3 regions of the Methylobacterium sp. SD274 genome follow, and region 3 is predicted to be linked to each of the others. Evidence: predicted binding sites of a transcription regulator. Region 3 holds the regulator's gene; each other region holds the start of a gene.

Region 1 (6,729 bases), on a different contig from region 3:
ATGTGCGAGAGGCCGGCCGGGCCGATATGGGCGGCGATGTCCGCCACGGCGTCGGCCTCCGCCGTCGCCATCGTCCAGGAGGTCTTGATCCCGCACAGATGCCCACGCATCCGCGTGTCCTCCTCCACCGTCGCGCTCCCTCCGGCGTCGTGGACTGGCTTTGCGCCTTCGTCGTCACGCCGCTGGCGAGTATGTCGGCGCGCCGAGCGGGGTGCAATGGCGGCGCTCTCCCGCGCCGCCCTTACCTGTCAATCCACCGTCTTGAGGTCCTTGACCGAGACGTCGCCCTGCCGCGACGAGAAGGTCGGCGCGGAACCGTTGCTCTGGGAGACGCCGCTGATCTGGTGATCGCCGGTATCGTAGGTGGTGCGCTTGCCGTCGGTATCGATCACGAGGCGGCGGGCATGGGGGAAGAACGCATAGCGCATTCCGTTCTGGCCGCCGCTGGTGGAGGGCTGGCCCAGCTCCTGCGGCCACCAGGCCTCGCCGCCGGACATCGGTTTCATCGGCTCCATAGGCTTCATCGGTTCCATGGGCTTCATCGGTTCCATCGTCATCCTCCAAACAGGGTCGTGCGTCTGGCACGGCTACGCCTGAAAGCCGACATGGTTGCATTCCTGGGGAGCCGCCGACCCATCGATTGCACGACCTGCCGGTTTTTCGCGCCGTTCCGAGTCGGCACACCGGTTCGCTTCTCCCGGCATCCGTTTGCCCGCACTCGGTTGCACGCATTGAATTTCCCCGTTGTAGGGATCATATCGCGCACCGTTCGATCCCCGGAGGCAAACCCTTGAGCGATACCCTGGAACGGCACGAATTCGGTGCCGAGGTCGGCCGGCTGTTGGACCTCGTGGTCCATGCCCTTTACTCCGACCGTGAAATCTTCCTACGGGAACTGGTGGCCAACGCCGCCGATGCCCTGGACCGGCGCCGTTTCGAGGCGCTGACGCAATCGGTCTCGGCGCCGCCGGCCGACGCAAAGGTCACGATCACCCCCGAGAAGACCGCGCGCACGCTGACGATCTCCGATCCCGGCATCGGCATGACCAAGGCGGAGCTGGCGCAGAATCTCGGCACCATCGCCCGTTCCGGCACCCGGGCCTTCAGCCAGTCGCTCGGAGACGCGAAGGCCGAGGACAAACCCAGCCTGATCGGCCAGTTCGGCGTCGGCTTCTACTCCGCCTTCATGGTGGCCGACCGCGTGACCGTGACCTCTCGGCGCGCCGGCTCCGACGAAGCCTGGACCTGGGCCTCGGAGGGCCAGGGCAGTTATACCCTGGAACAGGCGACACGCGACGAGCCCGGCACGGACATCGTCCTTCATCTCAAGGAGGATGCCGACGAGTATCTGGAGAGCTACCGGCTCGACCACGTCGTGCGCAAATGGGCCGACCACATCACCGTGCCGGTCGCCATCGTCGCCGAGGGCAAGACCGAGACCGCGAACCAGGGCACGGCCCTGTGGCGCAAGTCGAAATCCGAGGTCACCCCGGAGCAGTACACCGAGTTCTACCGCCATGTCGGCATGAACTTCGACGAGCCCTGGGCGACCCTGCACTGGCGGGTGGAAGGGGCCCTCGAATTCTCGGCGCTGCTGTTCATCCCCGGCATGAAGCCGTTCCAGGCGGTGGAGGGCGAGCGCGCGAGCAAGGTTCGCCTTCACGTCCGGCGCATGTTCATCACCGACGAGGCCGAGTTGCTGCCGACCTGGCTGCGTTTCGTACAGGGCGTGGTCGACACCGAGGACCTGCCCCTCAACGTCTCCCGCGAGATGCTGCAGGCGACACCGGTCCTCACCAAGATCCGTCGCGCCGTCACCGGTCGCGTCCTCTCCGAACTCGGCACCCGAGCCAAGGATGCGGAGGGCTACCAGTCCTTCTGGGAGAATTTCGGGCCCGTCCTGAAGGAGGGCATCTACGAGGATTACGAGCGCCGGGGCGAGATCGCTCCGCTTCTGCGCTTCCGCTCCTCGGCCGTGGAAGGCTGGACCTCGCTGCCCGATTACGTCTCGCGCATGAAGGACGGTCAGGAGGCGATCTATTACCTCGTGGCCGACGATGCCGACGCCCTGGCCTCCTCGCCGCAGCTCGAGGGGTTCCGCGCACGCGGCGTCGAGGTTCTGCTGCTCTCCGACCATGTGGACGCGTTCTGGCCGGAGCAGCTCGGCCGGTTCGAGGAGAAGCCCCTGCGTTCGGTGACCCAGGGCGGCCTCGACCTCTCGAAGATCGCCGCCACCGAGGAAGCCGGCGAGGCGCCCGCCTCCGTCGATGCCCTCGTCGCCGCCCTCAAGACGGCGCTCGCGAAGGACGTCGCCGACGTGCGAACCACCGACCGGCTGGTGGAGAGCGCCGTGGTGCTCTCGGCCTCCGGTAGCGGACCCGACCTGCAGATGCAGCGCCTTCTGCGCCGGGCCGGGCGTGGAGCCGGCGGATTGCCGATCCTCGAGATCAACCCGCGCCACCCGCTGATCGCCTCCCTCGGCGCCAAGGCGGAAGCCGGGGAGGATGTGGCGGAGGCCGCCGGCACCCTCGTCGATCTCGCCCGCATTCAGGACGGCGACACCCCGCGCGACCCCGTGGCCTTCGCCCGCAAGGTCGCCGCTGCCCTGGCCCCCGGCGCCTGAACGCACGACCGGAGGCGCCTGCCGGGAGCAGGCGCCTCCGTTGGCCAGCCATGAGTACCGATGCGGTTCTCGACTCGCGCTTCTCGTCTTGCGCTTCTCGTCTTGCGATCTCCGCCGCACTCGTGCTAACGAGCCTTCGTCTCATCGAGGCGCCCCGCGGAGAGGTGGCAGAGCGGTTGATTGTACCGCACTCGAAATGCGGCATGGGTGCAAGCCCATCGGGGGTTCGAATCCCCCCCTCTCCGCCATTTACCCTTGCTAAGTCATTGCTTTTGCTCGGAAAGCCGGTTTAGCGTTGGGCAGTCGCCCTCAATTTACCCCACATTTTGTATCGGCTTGCGTCGGCTAAAGCTGGATCTTGCTGGACTTCGCCTCGCGCACGCGAGGCCGAGCGCTTGAAGAGCGTGGCAGCGTTATTGCGGGTAAGCCGTAGGGCCGCATAGCCGCTTTGCCTTTGGGGGCATGAACCCTGACACATGCTGATTCCCTCGGGCACCGAGGCTCAGCACGTCGAATTGAGCCAACGCAACCGTGTCTTTCCACGAGCGGGTCGCACCCCTTAGATGCCATGCGACGGTGAGTCTGAAGGTAAGGACACGGTAGCGGTGATTCACCCCCTCGACAGCATAGCTTCTGTGCTCGAGAGCACAGGCGAATACCGCGTGCTTAGGAGGGTCGGACCGTTCGCCGATTGCACCGATCAGCCGACCGAGCCTACTTTCATTGGCCTGATACTCGATACCGAAACGACTGGGGTCGATCACACACACGACGAGGTGATCGAGCTTGGCATGATCAAGTTCGAGTACGGCGCGAGCGGCCGCATCTACCGGGTGCTTCAGGTCTTCAACCAACTCCAAGAGCCGCAGAAGCCGATCCCGCCAGAGGTCACGCGACTGACCGGCATCACGGACGCTGACGTAGCCGGTCAACGGATCAATGACGCGGCGGTACGAGCGATGGCTGGCGATGCCGTCGTGGTGATCGCCCATAACGCAAGCTTCGACCGCCAGTTTTGTGAGAGCCGCTGGCCGATCTTCGTTGAGAAGAACTGGGCTTGCTCTTGCTATCAGGTGCCATGGCGTAACGAAGGCCACGAGGGCATGAAGCTCGGCTACCTGCTGACCGATTACGGTTTCTTCCATAAGGGCCACCGTGCCATCGACGATTGCCATGCCCTTCGTGCACTCCTGGCAGCCCCCCTAAAGACGTCCGGTCGGCTTGCGCTGGCGTGCCTGCTCGAAACCGCGCGCAAGCCCACGCTCCGCATTTGGGCCGCCGGCTCACCCATCGCAACGAAGGACGTTCTGAAAGCTCGCAGTTATCGCTGGAGCGGTCGTAGGCGGTGCTGGTACATCGACGTCGAAGAAGAACTGTTCGACATTGAGCGCGCCTTTTTAAGCCAGGAAATCTTCCAGGGGGAAGTGATCGATCTCCCCACCGAACGCATCACGGCGCGTGATCGGTTCTCCATAAGGGTAAACCCCGAAGCATCGGACTAACTGCCTGAGCTGAGCCAACGCAAGCTGAAGCTCCGTCGCGTGGCTCGCAGTCAACGATACGTGGCGAAACCGTTGGCGTTTTCCATTTCGAAGCGTCGGTGCCGGCGACCTGAGCTATCGATTTGCCTATCCTCATCCACTACGGCGAAGCCCCGAGCTTTGTAGAACTGCACGGCAGAAACATTCTGCGCGAAGACGTGAAGCCAAAGGATCTGGTGACGATCTTGTGCCGCCTGCAGGAGGGCCGATGCCACACCCCGGCTGACATGTGGGAGATCTACGTACAATGCTGAAATGTAATCTCCATCATCCACGGTGATGAAGGCAATCACGGAGCTATCCACCTCTATTATCAGAGTTTCTGAGTGCCTCAGTAGAAGTGCCAGATGCTCACGAGCAGCGGTTTGCTCCCGGCCCTCCAAGAACGAATGCGAGATCGGGAACGTCCTGTCAAAAACCGCGAGGGCCGCAGCCTCGTCGTCTCCACACCTGCAGGGACGGATATGCATGTCTTGCCGGTTTCTTCCTAGATTGTCAGCCGTAACGCCCAAGGCGAGGGAAGTGCCTCAACTGAGCAGATACGCTTCGCAACGCTGAGACACATTTTAGCGACATCCCGGCCAGCATTGCATCGCGATCCCACCACTGCGCCGACGATGATGTTTAGCGCTCTCGCGGATTGAGTGCTAAGGCTACGTTGCGGGGTTAGCTGTAGGACTTTTACGGTCGCCTCTCCTGCAATTCCGCGCCGTACTGGCGACGGTTGATCGCCAGGAAACCGGATCCAAAACATGAAGTTTCGCCCCCTACACGACCGTGTCGTCGTCCGCCGCATCGAAGGCGAAGAGAAGACCAAGGGCGGCATCATCATCCCGGATACCGTCAAGGAGAAGCCGCAAGAGGGCGAGATCATTGCCGTCGGCCCTGGCGCTCGGGACGAAGCCGGCCGGATCAACCCGCCTGATGTGAAGGCTGGTGACCGGGTGTTGTTCGGTAAGTGGTCTGGCACCGAAGTCAAGATCGACGGTCAGGACCTTCTGATCATGAAGGAATCCGACATCATGGGCGTCGTCGCCTAGGTCGGTTGCGTCGCTCGCAAACCCAATGACCTGCCCTTTCGAGGCGGCCGCTGTGGCGTGCCTCAGGGCCTTACATCACTGAAGAGATCACCCCCATGGCTGCCAAAGACGTTCGTTTCTCCGTCGATGCCCGCGAGAAAATGTTGCGCGGTGTCGAGCTTCTTGCCAGCGCCGTGAAGGTCACGCTGGGGCCCAAGGGTCGCAACGTCGTTATCGAAAAGAGCTACGGCGCGCCTCGCATCACCAAGGACGGCGTCACCGTCGCCAAGGAGATCGAACTCGCCGACAAGTTCGAGAATATGGGCGCCCAGATGGTGCGCGAAGTGGCCTCGAAGTCGAGCGACATCGCCGGCGACGGCACCACAACGGCAACCGTGCTGGCTGCCTCCATCGTCCGCGAGGGCGTGAAGTACGTGGCCGCCGGCATGAACCCAATGGACCTGAAGCGTGGCATCGACCTCGCTGTTGCGGCGGTCGTGAAGGACATCGGTGAGCGTGCCCGCAAGGTGGCCTCCTCCGAGGAGATCGCCCAAGTGGGCACGATCTCTGCCAATGGCGACAAGGAAATCGGCGAGATGATCGCCCACGCCATGGAGAAGGTTGGCAAGGAAGGCGTCATCACTGTCGAAGAGGCCAAGACTGCCGAAACCGAGCTCGACGTCGTCGAGGGCATGCAGTTCGACCGTGGGTATCTCTCGCCGTACTTCGTCACGAACCCCGAGAAGATGATGGCGGATCTCGAGGATCCCTACATCCTCATCCACGAAAAGAAGCTCGGTTCGCTTCAGGCCTTACTGCCCATCCTCGAAGCCGTGGTGCAGACGGGTAAGCCGCTGCTCATTATCGCCGAGGACATCGAGGGCGAGGCGCTTGCCACCCTCGTGGTGAACAAGCTGCGCGGCGGCCTCAAGGTAGCCGCTGTGAAGGCTCCGGGCTTTGGTGACCGTCGCAAGGCCATGCTCGAAGACATTGCCCTGCTGACCAAAGGCCAGATGATCGCCGAGGATCTTGGAATCAAACTCGAGAACGTCACACTTGAAATGCTGGGCCACGCCAAGCGGGTGCGCATCGACAAAGAGACCACCACGATCATCGACGGTGCCGGCGACAAGGCCGACATCGAAGCACGTGTGGCGCAGATCAAGGCGCAGATCGAGGACACCACCTCGGACTACGACCGTGAGAAGCTCCAGGAGCGGCAGGCCAAGCTCGCCGGCGGCGTCGCCGTCATTCGCGTCGGCGGCTCGACCGAGGTCGAGGTCAAGGAGAAGAAGGACCGCGTTGATGATGCGCTTCATGCGACCCGTGCGGCGGTCGAGGAAGGCATCGTGCCCGGCGGCGGCGTAGCGCTCCTTCGCGCCAAGGCCGCGGCTCAGGGTCTTACCAACGACAACCCTGACGTTCAGGCCGGCATCAAGATCGTGCTGAAGGCGCTCGAAGCCCCGATCCGTCAGATCGCCCAGAACTCGGGCGTCGAAGGCTCGATTGTGGTCGGGAAGATCCTTGCCAACTCCTCAGCGACTTA
Region 2 (6,729 bases), on a different contig from region 3:
AGCCAGCCAGACGAGGCCGCCGCCCCAATCGTAGAACCAACGCGCCTGACGCTGCGCCGCGATGGCGGCCGTGACCGCAGGACCCTGCATCGGTGCGGTGGAAATTCGCCAGACGGCGGATGCGCGCGGTTCCGTCAGTGGGATGACATCGCGGATCGCAGCCCACAGAACGGCTCCGATCTCGCCCTCGATGATCTCCGGCTCTCCGAACCGCCTGAGGAGCTTGCGCAATTCGCCGAGGCGGTAATCGAGGGATTCCGAGAAACCCTCCAGACGCATCAGGGTGCGCGGGCTCGGCCCGTCGAGGCCGCTCGGCAGGTGAGCCGCACCCGTGAGTTCGAACGGCGATCCGAGGGCGGCACTAAGAGCGGCCACCGCCGTTGCATCGTCGAGGCCGGAGAAGGCCAAGGTCGTCACCCGTTCCTGGACGGGAAGCACCTTGAAGGTCACTTCGGTCAGCAGGCCGAGAGTGCCCCACGAGCCCGCCATGAGCTTGACGAGGTCGAGGCCGGTGACGTTCTTCATTACCCGGCCGCCCGATTTAATGGCCTCGCCGCGCCCGTTGACGAAACGGACGCCGATGAGGCTGTCGCGGGCCGCCCCCGCATTGATCCGGCGCGGTCCCGCATTGTTGGTCGCTGCCACGGCACCGAAGGTCGGCTCCCCGGCCGAGCCCATCAGGATGCGATGGTCCATCGGCTCAAAGGGCAGCATCTGGCCGCGTTCCGCCAGCAAGGCCTGGACCTGCGCGAGGGGAGTTCCGGCCCGGGCGGCGACCACCATCTCGGCCGGCTCGTAGAGGGTGATCCCAGTCAGACGAAGGGAAGAGAGGGTGGCTTCGTCCTGGGCGGGGCGGCCGATCGCGGTCTTGGTTCCCCCGCCGACGAGCCGCATCGGCTCTGACCGGCCGGCGGCGGCGGCGACGATGGCTTGTGCCTCGCCCTCGTCCTGAGGCTCGTATGACCGCATCGTTTCCTGCCCGCTGCGATGCTCGACGGCATCTTCAGGCGACCATATGCGGGAAGGGACGCCCCGCTTTCAAGCGGTGCGTTCTGTCTCAAGCCGCCGGGGTGACGGCGCGCTGCCGCAGATAGGTCGTCACGAGGCCGCGTAATCCGGCGATGTCAAACACCGCAACGAGCAGGGCATAGACCAGCACACCGAGAGGTAGGCAGATGGCGAGTGCCATGGCCGGATCCATGTGCCTGAACGGTGCCAGGCAGGCCATCATCGCCAGGGTGGCGGTACAGGCGGCAAAGATCTCCCACCAGTCGATCCGCAGGCGCTCCGGACCCGCGAGGGCTCGGACTGCGAGCCAGAGCGTCGAGGCGACGAGGCCGGCGCTTTGCGCCATGGCGATGCCGGGAGCGCCGAAATGCGCGGGGAGGACGAACAGGCAGATGGCATTCACGGCAAGGCCGACAAGGGCGGCAGAGATGACCGGCACCGTCTTGCGCCGGATCTGGAAGATCGGGTTGAGCCCGAAATTGAGCAATGTGCCGCAGAGCAGGCCGGGGATGAGGATCAGCGCATAGAGGGCGAAGGGGCCGCGATAAGCCTCCGGCACGACGAGCCCTTGGAGTGCTGGAAGCACAGCCCAGAGTCCGCCGGCGCAAGGCACCATGAGCGCCACCACGATGGCCGCATTTCGGCCGATCTGGGCCTCGGCCGCCACATGGCCCTCGTGCTCGTCCACCCGCACGGCGAGCTGGAACAGGATAAGGTCCAAGGCCGTGCCGATCATGCTGAGGCTGCGCGAGGCGACATCCGCCGCAAGTGTGAAATAACCGGCCTCCGCCAAGCCGAACGACATGGCGATGGCGCTCCGGTTGAGGAACGGCGTGATCTGGTAGATCGCGTTCGCCACGATCAGCGGAAGCCCGTAGGCGCGAAACAGCCGCCAGGTCTCCCCCATCCGAACGCGCACGATCGGCACGGGCGGATCGAGCAGCGGCTTGCGCAGCATCACGACGGGTAGAAACTGGCTGAGCCCGCAAGCGACCAGCACCCAGAGCGGCTGCGGAAACAGCCAGGCTGCGCCCGCCATGAGCAGGAATGACAGGCCGTTCTTGATGAGGGTGAGCTTGAGATAGAGGCCGCCGTCGAATCGCGCGCGGGTGAGGGCTGCGTGATAATCGAACAGGCCGATGCCGAAGGCGGCGAGGCCGGCCCCAGCCGCGATGGCGAAACGGCCCTCCGTGTTCATTTCCACAGTCGCGCCGACGACGGCGCAGAGAGCCGATGCGACCAGGAGGAGGACGGCCAGGATGGCGTAGGCCCGGTCCAGCCCATGGCGGATCCAAGGTTCCTCGCGCCGGACGCGATTGGAATAGAACCGTGTCGCCGACAGCCGCAGCCACTCGAAGACCAGGGTGTTGAGCACCACGGCACCCGTGGTGGCGAGGCCGAACAGGCCGAAATCCGCCGGCCCCATGAGCTTGGCCAGAAGGAGGCCGAGGCCGAAATTGAGCCCGGCATTCAGGATGAAGGCGACGATTACGGCCATGCGGTCGACTCTGGTCGCCGGATTGCCGGCGATGCTCCCAATCCTTGCGCGCTGGGCCGAAAAGATTTCCCTAAACCCCGAAAACGCTCGATCGAACGCGCGTCAGAACCAGCCGCGCAGCTTGAAGAAGACGATGGGGATGATCGCGCTGATGACGATCAGCGACAGACCATAGGGATAGCCATAGGCCCAGTCGAGCTCCGGCATGTGCTTGAAGTTCATGCCGTACATCGACGCGATCAGGGTCGGCGGCACGCCCACTACCGAGACGACGGTGAGCACGCGAAACGTGTTGTTCTGCTCGATGTTGATGAGGCCGAGAGTGGCGTCGAGCAGGAACTGGACGTTTTCGGACAAGCGGATCTCGAACTCGTCGAGGGAGGCGATGTCCCGGCGCAGGGTCTCGAAGCGCGGCATCTCGGCCGCGCCGAGCAGGTGTTCGCACTCGCCGGCGACGAACGGAAGGATGCGCTCGAGGCCGAGCAGGCTCGAGCGGATCTTGCCGAGCGCCTTGCCCCGCCGACCGACGCTGCGGAGGATTCGGCGCAGCGCGAGGTCGCGTCGACGCGGGGTCTTGCCGGAATCGCCGGCGACGCCCCCTGCCCTCACGTCGAAGTCGAAGATCCGGGTCGAGAGCGCGTCGAGATCGGCACCCATCTCCTCCAGGGCGTCGGCGAGGCTGTCCACCAGCTCCTCCACCAAGAGGAGGAAGATCTCGGTGCCGGTCTGGCAAGCGCCGTCACCGTCGCCGATGCGCTTCTTGACCTCCTCGAAGGCGCGCAGTTCGTTGAACCTGACCGTAATGAGCCGGTCCCGGGTCAGAACGAAGCCGAGCGGGGTCAGCTGCGAATCCACCTTGTCGAAGGTGATCATCGGTGTGGAGAGCGAAAGACCGTTCTTGAGCCGGCGCAGGCGGCTCGAATTCTCGACCTCGCTCAGAGCCTTTCGTGAGGGGACGCGCAGGCCGGTGGCGGCCTCGATATGCTCGGCCTCCTCGGCGCTCGGATCGTTGAGGTCGATCCAGATCGCATGGCTCGGCACGCCGCCGCCATTGGCTGCGCCGGAATGCTCGACCGCGCCTTGCGGTCCCTGAAGGCTGATCATGGGGTGATTGTCATCCGTCTGTCAGCGACAGGAGAGCAGAACATGCTGCGCAAACGCGGCATGACGCGTCGTCCGCGTCTTGACTCGCAAGGAGCTTGAGCCTACCTCCGCCCTTGCTTTGGCACTCTTCGCTCGGGAGTGCTAACAGCCTGGGTTGGGCGAGCCCTTCGGCCGCATCAACGCCATCCATGAATTTGAAGCAAGAGGGCAGCTCATGAAGTTCCGTCCGCTGCACGACCGTGTCGTCGTCCGCCGTATCGAAGGCGAAGAGAAGACGAAGGGGGGCATCATCATCCCCGATACCGCCAAGGAGAAGCCGCAGGAGGGCGAGATCGTCGCCGTCGGCCCTGGCGCCCGTGACGAGGCCGGCCGCGTGAACCCGCTCGACGTCAAGGCCGGTGACCGCGTCCTGTTCGGCAAGTGGTCCGGCACCGAAGTCAAGATCGACGGTCAGGACCTCCTGATCATGAAGGAATCCGACATCATGGGCGTCGTCGCCTAAAGCGACCCGGCCCTCTTCCTTCTTCCATTCGAGCCTTTCGAGCGCGCCCTTCGGTGAGCGCCTCAAGGCTCTCAATTTGATGAGGATCTATACATGGCAGCGAAAGAAGTACGCTTCGGCTCAGATGCCCGCGAGAAGATGCTCCGCGGCGTCGACATCCTCGCGGATGCCGTCAAGGTGACCCTCGGCCCCAAGGGCCGTAACGTCGTCATCGAGAAGTCCTTCGGCGCTCCGCGCATCACCAAGGACGGCGTCACCGTCGCCAAGGAGATCGAGCTCGCCGACAAGTTCGAGAACATGGGCGCCCAGATGGTGCGCGAAGTGGCCTCGAAGACCAACGACATCGCTGGCGACGGCACCACCACCGCCACCGTCCTGGCCCAGGCCATCGTCCGTGAAGGCGCCAAGTACGTGGCCGCCGGCATGAACCCGATGGACCTGAAGCGCGGCATCGACCTCGCCACCACCGCCGCCGTGAAGGACATCACGAGCCGCGCCAAGAAGGTCGCCTCGTCCGAGGAAGTCGCCCAGGTCGGCACCATCTCGGCCAATGGCGACAAGGAAATCGGCGAGATGATCGCCCACGCCATGCAGAAGGTCGGCAACGAGGGTGTCATCACCGTCGAGGAAGCCAAGACCGCCGAGACCGAGCTCGACGTCGTCGAGGGCATGCAGTTCGACCGCGGCTACCTCTCCCCGTACTTCATCACGAACGCGGAGAAGATGGTCGCCGAGCTCGAGGACCCCTACATCCTCATCCACGAGAAGAAGCTCTCGTCGCTCCAGGCGATGCTGCCGGTTCTCGAGGCCGTGGTGCAGACCGGCAAGCCGCTCGTCATCATCGCCGAGGACATCGAGGGTGAGGCTCTCGCCACGCTCGTCGTGAACAAGCTGCGCGGTGGCCTCAAGGTCGCTGCCGTCAAGGCTCCGGGCTTCGGCGATCGCCGCAAGGCCATGCTCGAGGACATCGCGATCCTGACCCAGGGTCAGATGATCGCCGAGGACCTCGGCATCAAGCTCGAGAACGTCACCCTCCCGATGCTCGGCCGCGCCAAGCGCATCCGCATCGAGAAGGAGACCACCACGATCATCGACGGTCTCGGCGAGAAGGCGGACATCGAAGCCCGCGTCGGCCAGATCAAGGCGCAGATCGAGGAGACCACCTCGGACTACGACCGTGAGAAGCTCCAGGAGCGCCTGGCCAAGCTCGCCGGCGGCGTCGCGGTCATCCGCGTCGGCGGCGCGACCGAGGTCGAGGTCAAGGAGAAGAAGGACCGCGTCGACGACGCGCTCAACGCCACCCGCGCTGCGGTGGAAGAAGGCATCGTCCCCGGCGGCGGCACCGCCCTCCTCCGTGCCCGTGAGGCCGTCCGCGCTCTCCAGAGCGACAACCCGGACGTCCAGGCCGGCATCAAGATCGTGCTGAAGGCCCTTGAGGCCCCGATCCGCCAGATCGCCGCCAACTCGGGCGTCGAAGGCTCGATCGTGGTCGGCAAGATCACCGACAACACCTCTTCGATCACCTACGGCTTCAACGCCCAGACCGAAGAGTATGTCGACATGATCCAGGCCGGCATCGTCGACCCGGCCAAGGTCGTGCGCACCGCTCTGCAGGACGCCTCCTCGATCGCCGGCCTCCTCGTCACCACCGAGGCCATGATCGCGGATGCTCCGAAGAAGGACAGCGGCGCTCCCCAGATGCCGGGCGGCGGCGGCATGGGCGGCATGGACTTCTAAAAAGTCCCTATCGTCACGTGGAATGGATGCTCTCGCGGTTACCGCCGCGAGAGCGGAGAGGGTCGTCGCAAGACGACCCTCTTTTCGTTACGGATGATCGGACAAGGCCGGGCGCTGGACGGTTAAATGTCGTCGCGCGGACGGATTTGGCCGAATTGAATCCGTGAAACCTTCGCCCGACATTTCAGCCCGTCACGGCAGAGAGCCGGCGAGACTTCAGTATCGGCGGTATTTACCCGGCGCGGCGATTGCACCGGACGTAAGAGGCGTCGCCCTTGGCGCTCGACCATGTCAGACGGTCGCCTTCGACGATCAGCTTCACTTGGGATGTCCAGCGCCGGCCGCCATCGCTGCAGGATGCCGCCACGCTCCAACTCGCGCCCATGCGCCGCCCGTCGCGGAAGGTACAGACGGTATTTCCCGCCCGCGCGCCATTCTCGGTGATCCGCGCCGGAATGTATCCACGGCGCCGCGCGCCGCGGCGGCATGCCACCTCGTTCGGCCCCCAGACGCCGACATAAGCCGCCGCCTCGATCGGTGGAGAAGCGGCAGCGGGGGCATCGGCGCGGGGCGTCACTTCCGTATCCTGCTTGAGCGCGACCGGCCGGATGCCCGGCTGGGCAGGGGATGCAGCGAGCCTGTCCCGGGCAGGCGCTCCAGCGTGAGCAGAGCCAAGCCCCACATCCGACCAGGGCGCATTGGCACGGGGCAGGCGTGAGGATGCCGCCGTGTTCTCGAACGGACCCGGCTCGTTCAAGGCAGCCTGTGCCGTGCCGGTCTCAGGGCGGACAGGGGTATCGTTCGTCAACAGAACTGTGCTGTAGCCGAGGAGAACGCCCCAGCCCATGGCGAGGGATACTGGGAGTATCAAGGCACGGCG
Region 3 (6,729 bases):
ACCTGGGGAGATTATATATTTTTTGTTTCGGGATTAAGCAGGGGCCGATCAGAATGAGGCTTTTATTCCTTTAAATTCGTCGAGCCTCCATCCTCGCTCGACAGAATGCGCAGGAATGAGCGAGCGGTGATCGTCCCTACGCCCGCTAGATTCATAACCCGAACTCGTTGCTCTCCCATTCGGGTGCCTCAGGTTTGCAGGTGCACAGCATATTCCAGACCGTCGTCCCTGCCATGTCACTATCTCTCATCGCCCACGCTCTCCGCGGAACGCACACCCATCAACCGTCCGTGCAAGTCATTGGCATGAGATATGCTAATGGCGAATCCGGCTACGAACGGCCGCGAACGATGTGAGGGGAAACCCGGCTGTCGGATCGCTTGAGGTACGAGAGGCTCGAAATGACGAAATATAAACTCGAGTATCTATGGCTCGATGGATACACGCCGGTGCCGAACCTGCGTGGCAAGACCCAGATCAAGGAATTCGATGGCTTCCCGACCCTTGAGCAGCTTCCGCTGTGGGGCTTCGATGGCAGCTCGACGATGCAGGCCGAGGGCGGCAGCTCCGACTGTATGCTGAAGCCTGTGCGCCACTTCCCCGATAGCACTCGCAAGAATGGCGTCCTCGTTCTCTGTGAAGTGATGATGCCGGACGGCGTCACCCCGCACGTCTCGAACAAGCGCGCAACCATCCTCGATGATGACGGCGCCTGGTTCGGCTTCGAGCAAGAGTATTTCTTCTACAAGGACGGACGCCCCCTCGGCTTCCCCGCCACCGGCTACCCTGCCCCGCAGGGTCCCTATTATTGTGGCGTCGGCTATAAGGAAGTCGGCAGCATCGCTCGCAAGATCGTCGAGGAACATCTCGACCTGTGCCTCGATGCCGGCATCAACCACGAGGGCATCAACGCCGAGGTGGCCAAGGGCCAGTGGGAATTCCAGATCTTCGGCAAGGGCTCCAAGAAAGCCGCCGACGAGATGTGGGTCGCCCGCTACCTTCTCCAGCGCCTGTGCGAGACCTACGAGATCGATGTCGAGTACCATTGCAAGCCGCTCGGTGCGACGGATTGGAACGGCTCCGGCATGCACGCGAACTTCTCTACGGAGCACCTGCGCACGGTGGGCGGCAAGGCCTATTTCGAAGCGCTCATGGCAGCGTTCAAGGAAAACCTGGACGACCACATCGCGGTCTACGGGCCTGACAACCACATGCGGTTGACCGGCAAGCACGAGACCGCTGCGATCGACGAGTTCAGCTATGGCGTCGCCGATCGTGGTGCCTCGATCCGGGTGCCCCACAGCTTCGTCAACAATGAGTACAAGGGCTACTTGGAAGACCGCCGTCCCAACAGCCAGGGGGACCCCTACCAGATCGCCTCGCAGATCCTGAAGACGATCGCGACGGTTTCCACCGCCGACGAGGCGAAAGTCGCCGCCTAAATATAAGGCACAGAAGTAGGGCTTTTGCGCCAATTATAATCGATGTCTGCCGCAGGGTCTGCGGCAGGCATTCTTTTTTGCTCATTTGGAAGGCAAGCGGGTCTCAATGAGGGGGTCGCTTGGCTACCTCGGTGCAAGACGCTTCTTCTCGCCTACATCACGATGGGGCGTAGGGGATTACCGTCCCTACTGAGTTCACGCGCCGAAGATCGACCAGCCAAGGCGCCGAGTGAGCATCTCGAGGGCGATCCGGCCGAGGTGCGAATTACCGGATGCGTCGAGGCCCGGCGACCATACCGCGATCGACGCTTTTTCGGGGGCCACCGCGATAATTCCGCCGCCGACGCCACTTTTGCCGGGAAGGCCAACACGATAAGCGAATTCGCCGGACCCGTCGTAATGACCGCAAGTCAGCATGACTGCGTTGATACGCTTGGCGCGTTCCGGCGAGACCACAGAATGCCCGGTGAGAGGGTTGCGGCCGGAATGAGCGAGGAAGCGGCTCGCCGTGGCTAGCTGTCGGCACGACATGCCGATGGCGCAATGATGGAAATAAACACCCAGGGTGAAATCGACCGGGTTATCGATATTACCGAAGGATTTCATGTAGTTGGCAAGCGCGATATTACGGAAACCCGTGCGCAGCTCGGAGGCGGCCACCGCCTCGTCAATGGTAATGGTCGGGTCCTGGGCGAGGAACTGCATGAAGCGCAGGATTTCACCGAGCGCTTCCCGGGGCTGGTGGCCCGACAGTATCGTGTCGGTCACCGCGATGGCACCGGCATTGATGAATGGATTGCGGGGGATGCCGCGCTCACGCTCGAGCTGGACAATGGAGTTGAAAGGACTGCCGGACGGCTCGCGACCGACTCGGCGCCAGAGCCGATCTCCCGCCATGCCGAGGGCCAGAGTCAGCGTGAACACCTTCGAGATGCTTTGGATCGAGAATGAAGTGTCGCTGTCACCTCCCGCCGCCACATGCCCGTCAGCATCGATGACGACGATTCCGAAGGCCTTCGGATCGACACGGGCGAGTTCCGGGATGTAGGTGGCGACCTCACCTCGGTCTGGCCGGTCAGCCATCTCTTCGGCGATTTCTCTGACGACGGTATCAAGGTCGGGCACGGCGTCGCTCATCTGCGAGGAAACGGGTATCGATGCGAGGCAAGACGGAACCCGCATGCTTCCGCCACGGCGCCATCCGACAGATGGCGGAGTTTCGCGGCCGGCCGCACCGCGACGCAAAGGGCATTCCTTTTGGACGAAGCGGATTGCCATAGAACAACGTCGATGCCGCGGGCCTAGAGGTTGTGCGCGAGGGCAGAGCCGGACACAATCGCCGCTCAGGAAGAACCCATTGAACGATCGCCCCCGCCCCTTCTCTTCTCAGCAGCTTCAGCCCCTCGCGGCGCTAAACGAGCGCACACGCGAGATCTTTCGGCAGATCGTGGAGAGCTACCTCACGACGGGCGAACCAGTAGGATCGCGAAACCTCGCGCGCATCCTGCCCATGGCGCTGTCGCCGGCCTCGATCCGCAATGTCATGGCGGATCTGGAGCATTCTGGCCTGATCTTCGCGCCTCACACATCCGCCGGCCGACTTCCGACGGAAATGGGCCTGCGCTTCTTTGTCGATGCCATGCTGGAGATCGGCGATGTCGGGCGCGAGGAGCAGGAGCGGATCGAGGCCCAGATGCGTGCCGCCGCATCTGGCCACACATTCGAAAGCGCCTTGGCCGAGGCCTCGACGCTGCTGTCCGGAATTTCCCGGGGAGCAGGCGTCGTGCTCACCACTAAGACAAACGTGCACCTGAAACACATCGAATTCGTCCGGCTCGATCCAGCCCGCGCCCTCGTCGTACTGGTGTCGGATGACGGTTCGGTGGAGAACCGCCTCCTGGATCTGCCCCCGGGCCTTCCGGCCAGCGCCCTGCAGGAAGCCTCCAACTACCTCAATGCCCGCCTTCATGGACGCACGCTGGGAGGCTTGCGCGCCGAGATCGAAGCCGGCCGCGAGGCGATGAAGCGCGAACTAGACGTCATTACCGAGCGCCTGGTGGATGCGGGCCTAGCCACCACCGTCGGGCCCTCCGACGCACGTCAATTAATCGTGCGCGGCCAAGCCAACCTTCTCGACGACTTGCGCGCGGTGGAGGATCTCGAGCGCATCCGCCTACTCTTCAACGACCTTGAAACACAGAAGGATGTGATCGAACTGCTCTCCCGCGCCGAGGGCGGAGAAGGAGTGCGCATCTTCATCGGCTCAGAGAATAAACTGTTCTCGCTTTCCGGCTCGTCGATGATCGCCGCACCTTTCCGGGACGGTTCTCAGAAAATCGTCGGCGTCGTTGGTGTCATCGGCCCGACGAGACTTAACTACGCGCGGATCGTGCCGATGGTGGATTACACTGCTCGGGTAGTCTCGAAGATGCTCGACCGCAACGGGCGCTGAGCGTCATTGCGTTCATCTCACCGGACAAGACTTCGCTTCTCCAAGAAAGCTCTGCCACGACTTGAAGGAAACTGAACCAATGGTCGACGACGCCCCGGCTTCGGGGATTAATGTCGAGACACTGGTGACCTTTATTCGAAGCTCGGCACATAAGTAGCCAACGGCCTGCTGAAAGGCCCTGACTTAGCTGCCCTCCTGCCGGAAAGCGAAACTCGCTGCGATCACTCGCATAGAAGTCTCAGTCTTTCACCTCGCTGTGATCTTGCCACGCGCCCGCGTCAGGCGCAGCCTGAGAATAACGCTCTCAACCTAGCCTGTTGCACTCATGCGGCACTGCAGAGTTTAATAAGAGGAAGAGGCCCAACCTCGCAGGTCGTTTGATACGCGGACAAAACATAAGCCCTTGCCTGAAACCATCTAGGCTCCGGATCGCTGATGACAGCTTATCCGGAGCCTGGAGTCTCTTCTCACGTCACCACTTCGATCCGGCAAAGCATCACACGCTACGGTTCACAATTCGACAGCGTATGCGCTTCGCCAGAGGAAGTTCCCCTCGAGGACACCACAGATGAAGATCAGCCGCGGATGACGTCCACGATCTCATAGGTGTCCGGGTCGACGATGACGATGTCGTCGTCGACGAGCACGTATCGATAATCCTCGTATTCGGGCACGATCTGCACGATGTCAGGCGGCAGGTCGTAGAGAGTGTAGCTTCGGGCGATTGCAGTCCCCACCGTCAGAGCGAAAGCACCAGCGGCGAGACGGGGGATCCCGCGACGAAGTACGCTCTGGCGAAATTCTGTACGCTGCGGAGCACCCAGTCGGCCATAAGCCCCGCGCACGGCGCCGCTATCGCCTCGGCCCGCACGATCTCGACGCCCGGCTCGATCACCCCGGTCGCTGTCGCTCCTCTCGCCACGATCCGCTTTGCCATCCTTCAGGCCGCGATCGGCCTTGCCGCTTCCGTCCATCCGATCATTACGATCGGCCTTGCCGTCTCGATCAGTCTTGCCGTCTCGATCCGGCCGGGCTGCGGGATCGCTCCTGCTGCCAGCACTCGGACGTTCGCCCTGCTCCATGCGGCCATTTCGTTCGCCGCCAGCATCACCGCCTCGCTCCATTCCAGCCGCGCCGCCGCGATCCCCCGAGGCACCACCGCGTTCCACACCACCTGCGGCTCCACCACGCTCGGCTCCGCCGCCACCGGCGCCCCGCATGCCGGCGCCACCAGCCGATCCGGCACCACCTGCGCCACCGCCGGGCGCACCGGCGCCTGCCGCTGCGCCGCCACCCGCACCGCCACCTGCTCCAGGCCCACCTTGGGCGAAAGCACTCGCCGCACCGACGACGAGAACGGCAGCCGTCACCGTACTCCGCAAGAGCTTGCTCATGTCAGTCAGTCCATCTCTTGGTTGATTGCTGACGCCACGCGGCGCCGACGCGAAGCCGAAACGGAAAGACTGCCAAAACCGTTCCGCGATTTAAAACTACTTCCGACGTCGTCATCACACTGCACAGGCAACCTAAGCCCAAGCTTCACGGTAACGGACTTCCATGTATTTCCACTTGGAGAAGACGATGACGTACCTTTGCCATGGCGGGAAGGGCGACGGGGATGAGGGAATGGATGACATTTGCAGCCTGCTGTAGGAAAGCCGCGTTGAGGCGCTTGTGAATTCTCCATCGCCGCTTAACGTCGCCGACCAAGAGGCCCAGGTAGGGCCCCGACAAGGATGGTAGGGAGTGCCCATGTCCGACGCTATCGCGATCGATCCTTCGAAGCCTGACGATCCGGAAGACCGCCGTCGGCGGATATTCGCCATCGTGGGCTCGTCGTCGGGTAATCTCGTCGAGTGGTTCGACTTTTATTGCTACGCCTTCTTTGCCCTCTATTTTGCGCCGGTCTTCTTTCCCGAAGGCGACGATACCAGTCAGCTCCTGAAATCCGCCGCCGTGTTCGCGGTCGGATTCTTCATGCGCCCCATCGGTGGTTGGTTGTTCGGCCGTATCGCCGATCGCCTTGGCCGCAAGACCTCGATGATGATCTCGGTGCTGATGATGTGCGGCGGATCGCTCATGATCGCCGTGCTGCCGACCTATGCCAGTGTGGGGCACTGGGCTCCCGCCCTGCTCCTGCTCGCACGTATGATCCAGGGCCTTTCCGTGGGCGGCGAGTACGGCACCAGCGCCACCTACATGAGCGAGGTCGCCCTGAAGGGTCAGCGTGGATTCTTCGCCTCGTTCCAGTACGTTACCCTAATCGGCGGACAGCTTCTGGCCTCGCTGGTGCTGATCATTCTGCAGAGCTTCCTCACCGCCCAGCAGCTCACTGCCTGGGGCTGGCGCATCCCGTTCTTCATCGGTGCGATGGCGGCCGTGGTGGCGCTGTTCCTACGTTCGTCACTCGCGGAGACGGCGACCAAAGAGGACATGGCCTCGAAGGAATCGGGGACCTTTTCGGCCCTTTTCAAGCATTGGCGGGCGTTCTGCGTGGTACTCGCCTACACCGCCGGCGGCTCCTTGAGCTTCTATACTTTCACCACCTACATGCCGAAATATCTCTTCAACACGGCGCATATCGACAAGATCACCGCATCGCAGATCTCCACTGCGGCGCTCCTCGTCTACATGGTGATCCAGCCCTTCTTCGGCTGGCTTTCGGATAGGATCGGCCGCAAGACCAACATGCTGCTCTATAGCGGGCTCGGCACGCTGATGGTGGTGCCGCTAATGACGGCGATCGGCTCCACTACGAACCCCTACCTCTCGTTCGGCCTGATCATGATCGGTCTCACGGTGATCAGCTTCTACACAGGCATCAGCGGCATTGTG

The links. Region 3 encodes HrcA, which represses chaperone genes, less so after heat shock. Its sites were predicted from a motif close to GTTAGCACTCNCNNNNNGNGAGTGCTAAC; they were not measured.
Region 1: IPV08_RS14195 (co-chaperone GroES) is a predicted target of HrcA. The motif match lies at 4,788-4,816, and genes of this name have one in related genera.
Region 2: groES (co-chaperone GroES) is a predicted target of HrcA. The motif match lies at 3,728-3,756, and genes of this name have one in related genera.

Annotation. Positions count from the first base shown of each region.
Region 1 covers NZ_JADIJP010000015.1:42,422-49,150, forward strand. Annotated here, with positions in the region: gene IPV08_RS14165 (FIST N-terminal domain-containing protein) at 1-110, opposite strand, end outside; gene IPV08_RS14170 (hypothetical protein) at 249-542, opposite strand; gene htpG (molecular chaperone HtpG) at 791-2,623, shown strand; tRNA gene IPV08_RS14180 (tRNA-Ser) at 2,782-2,871, shown strand; gene IPV08_RS14185 (3'-5' exonuclease) at 3,229-4,125, shown strand; gene IPV08_RS14190 (GNAT family N-acetyltransferase) at 4,176-4,634, opposite strand; gene IPV08_RS14195 (co-chaperone GroES) at 4,917-5,204, shown strand; gene groL (chaperonin GroEL) at 5,300-6,729, shown strand, end outside.
Region 2 covers NZ_JADIJP010000036.1:18,286-25,014, reverse strand. Annotated here, with positions in the region: gene IPV08_RS21850 (FAD-binding protein) at 1-969, opposite strand, end outside; gene IPV08_RS21845 (polysaccharide biosynthesis C-terminal domain-containing protein) at 1,058-2,506, opposite strand; gene IPV08_RS21840 (magnesium transporter CorA family protein) at 2,609-3,610, opposite strand; gene groES (co-chaperone GroES) at 3,825-4,112, shown strand; gene groL (chaperonin GroEL) at 4,206-5,849, shown strand; gene IPV08_RS21825 (hypothetical protein) at 6,082-6,729, opposite strand, start outside.
Region 3 covers NZ_JADIJP010000001.1:357,799-364,527, reverse strand. Annotated here, with positions in the region: gene IPV08_RS01685 (glutamine synthetase beta-grasp domain-containing protein) at 402-1,442, shown strand; gene IPV08_RS01680 (glutaminase) at 1,638-2,567, opposite strand; gene hrcA (heat-inducible transcriptional repressor HrcA) at 2,800-3,894, shown strand; gene IPV08_RS25020 (DUF1236 domain-containing protein) at 4,470-4,631, opposite strand; gene IPV08_RS25015 (hypothetical protein) at 4,634-4,831, opposite strand; gene IPV08_RS25010 (hypothetical protein) at 4,835-5,230, opposite strand; gene IPV08_RS01665 (MFS family transporter) at 5,647-6,729, shown strand, end outside.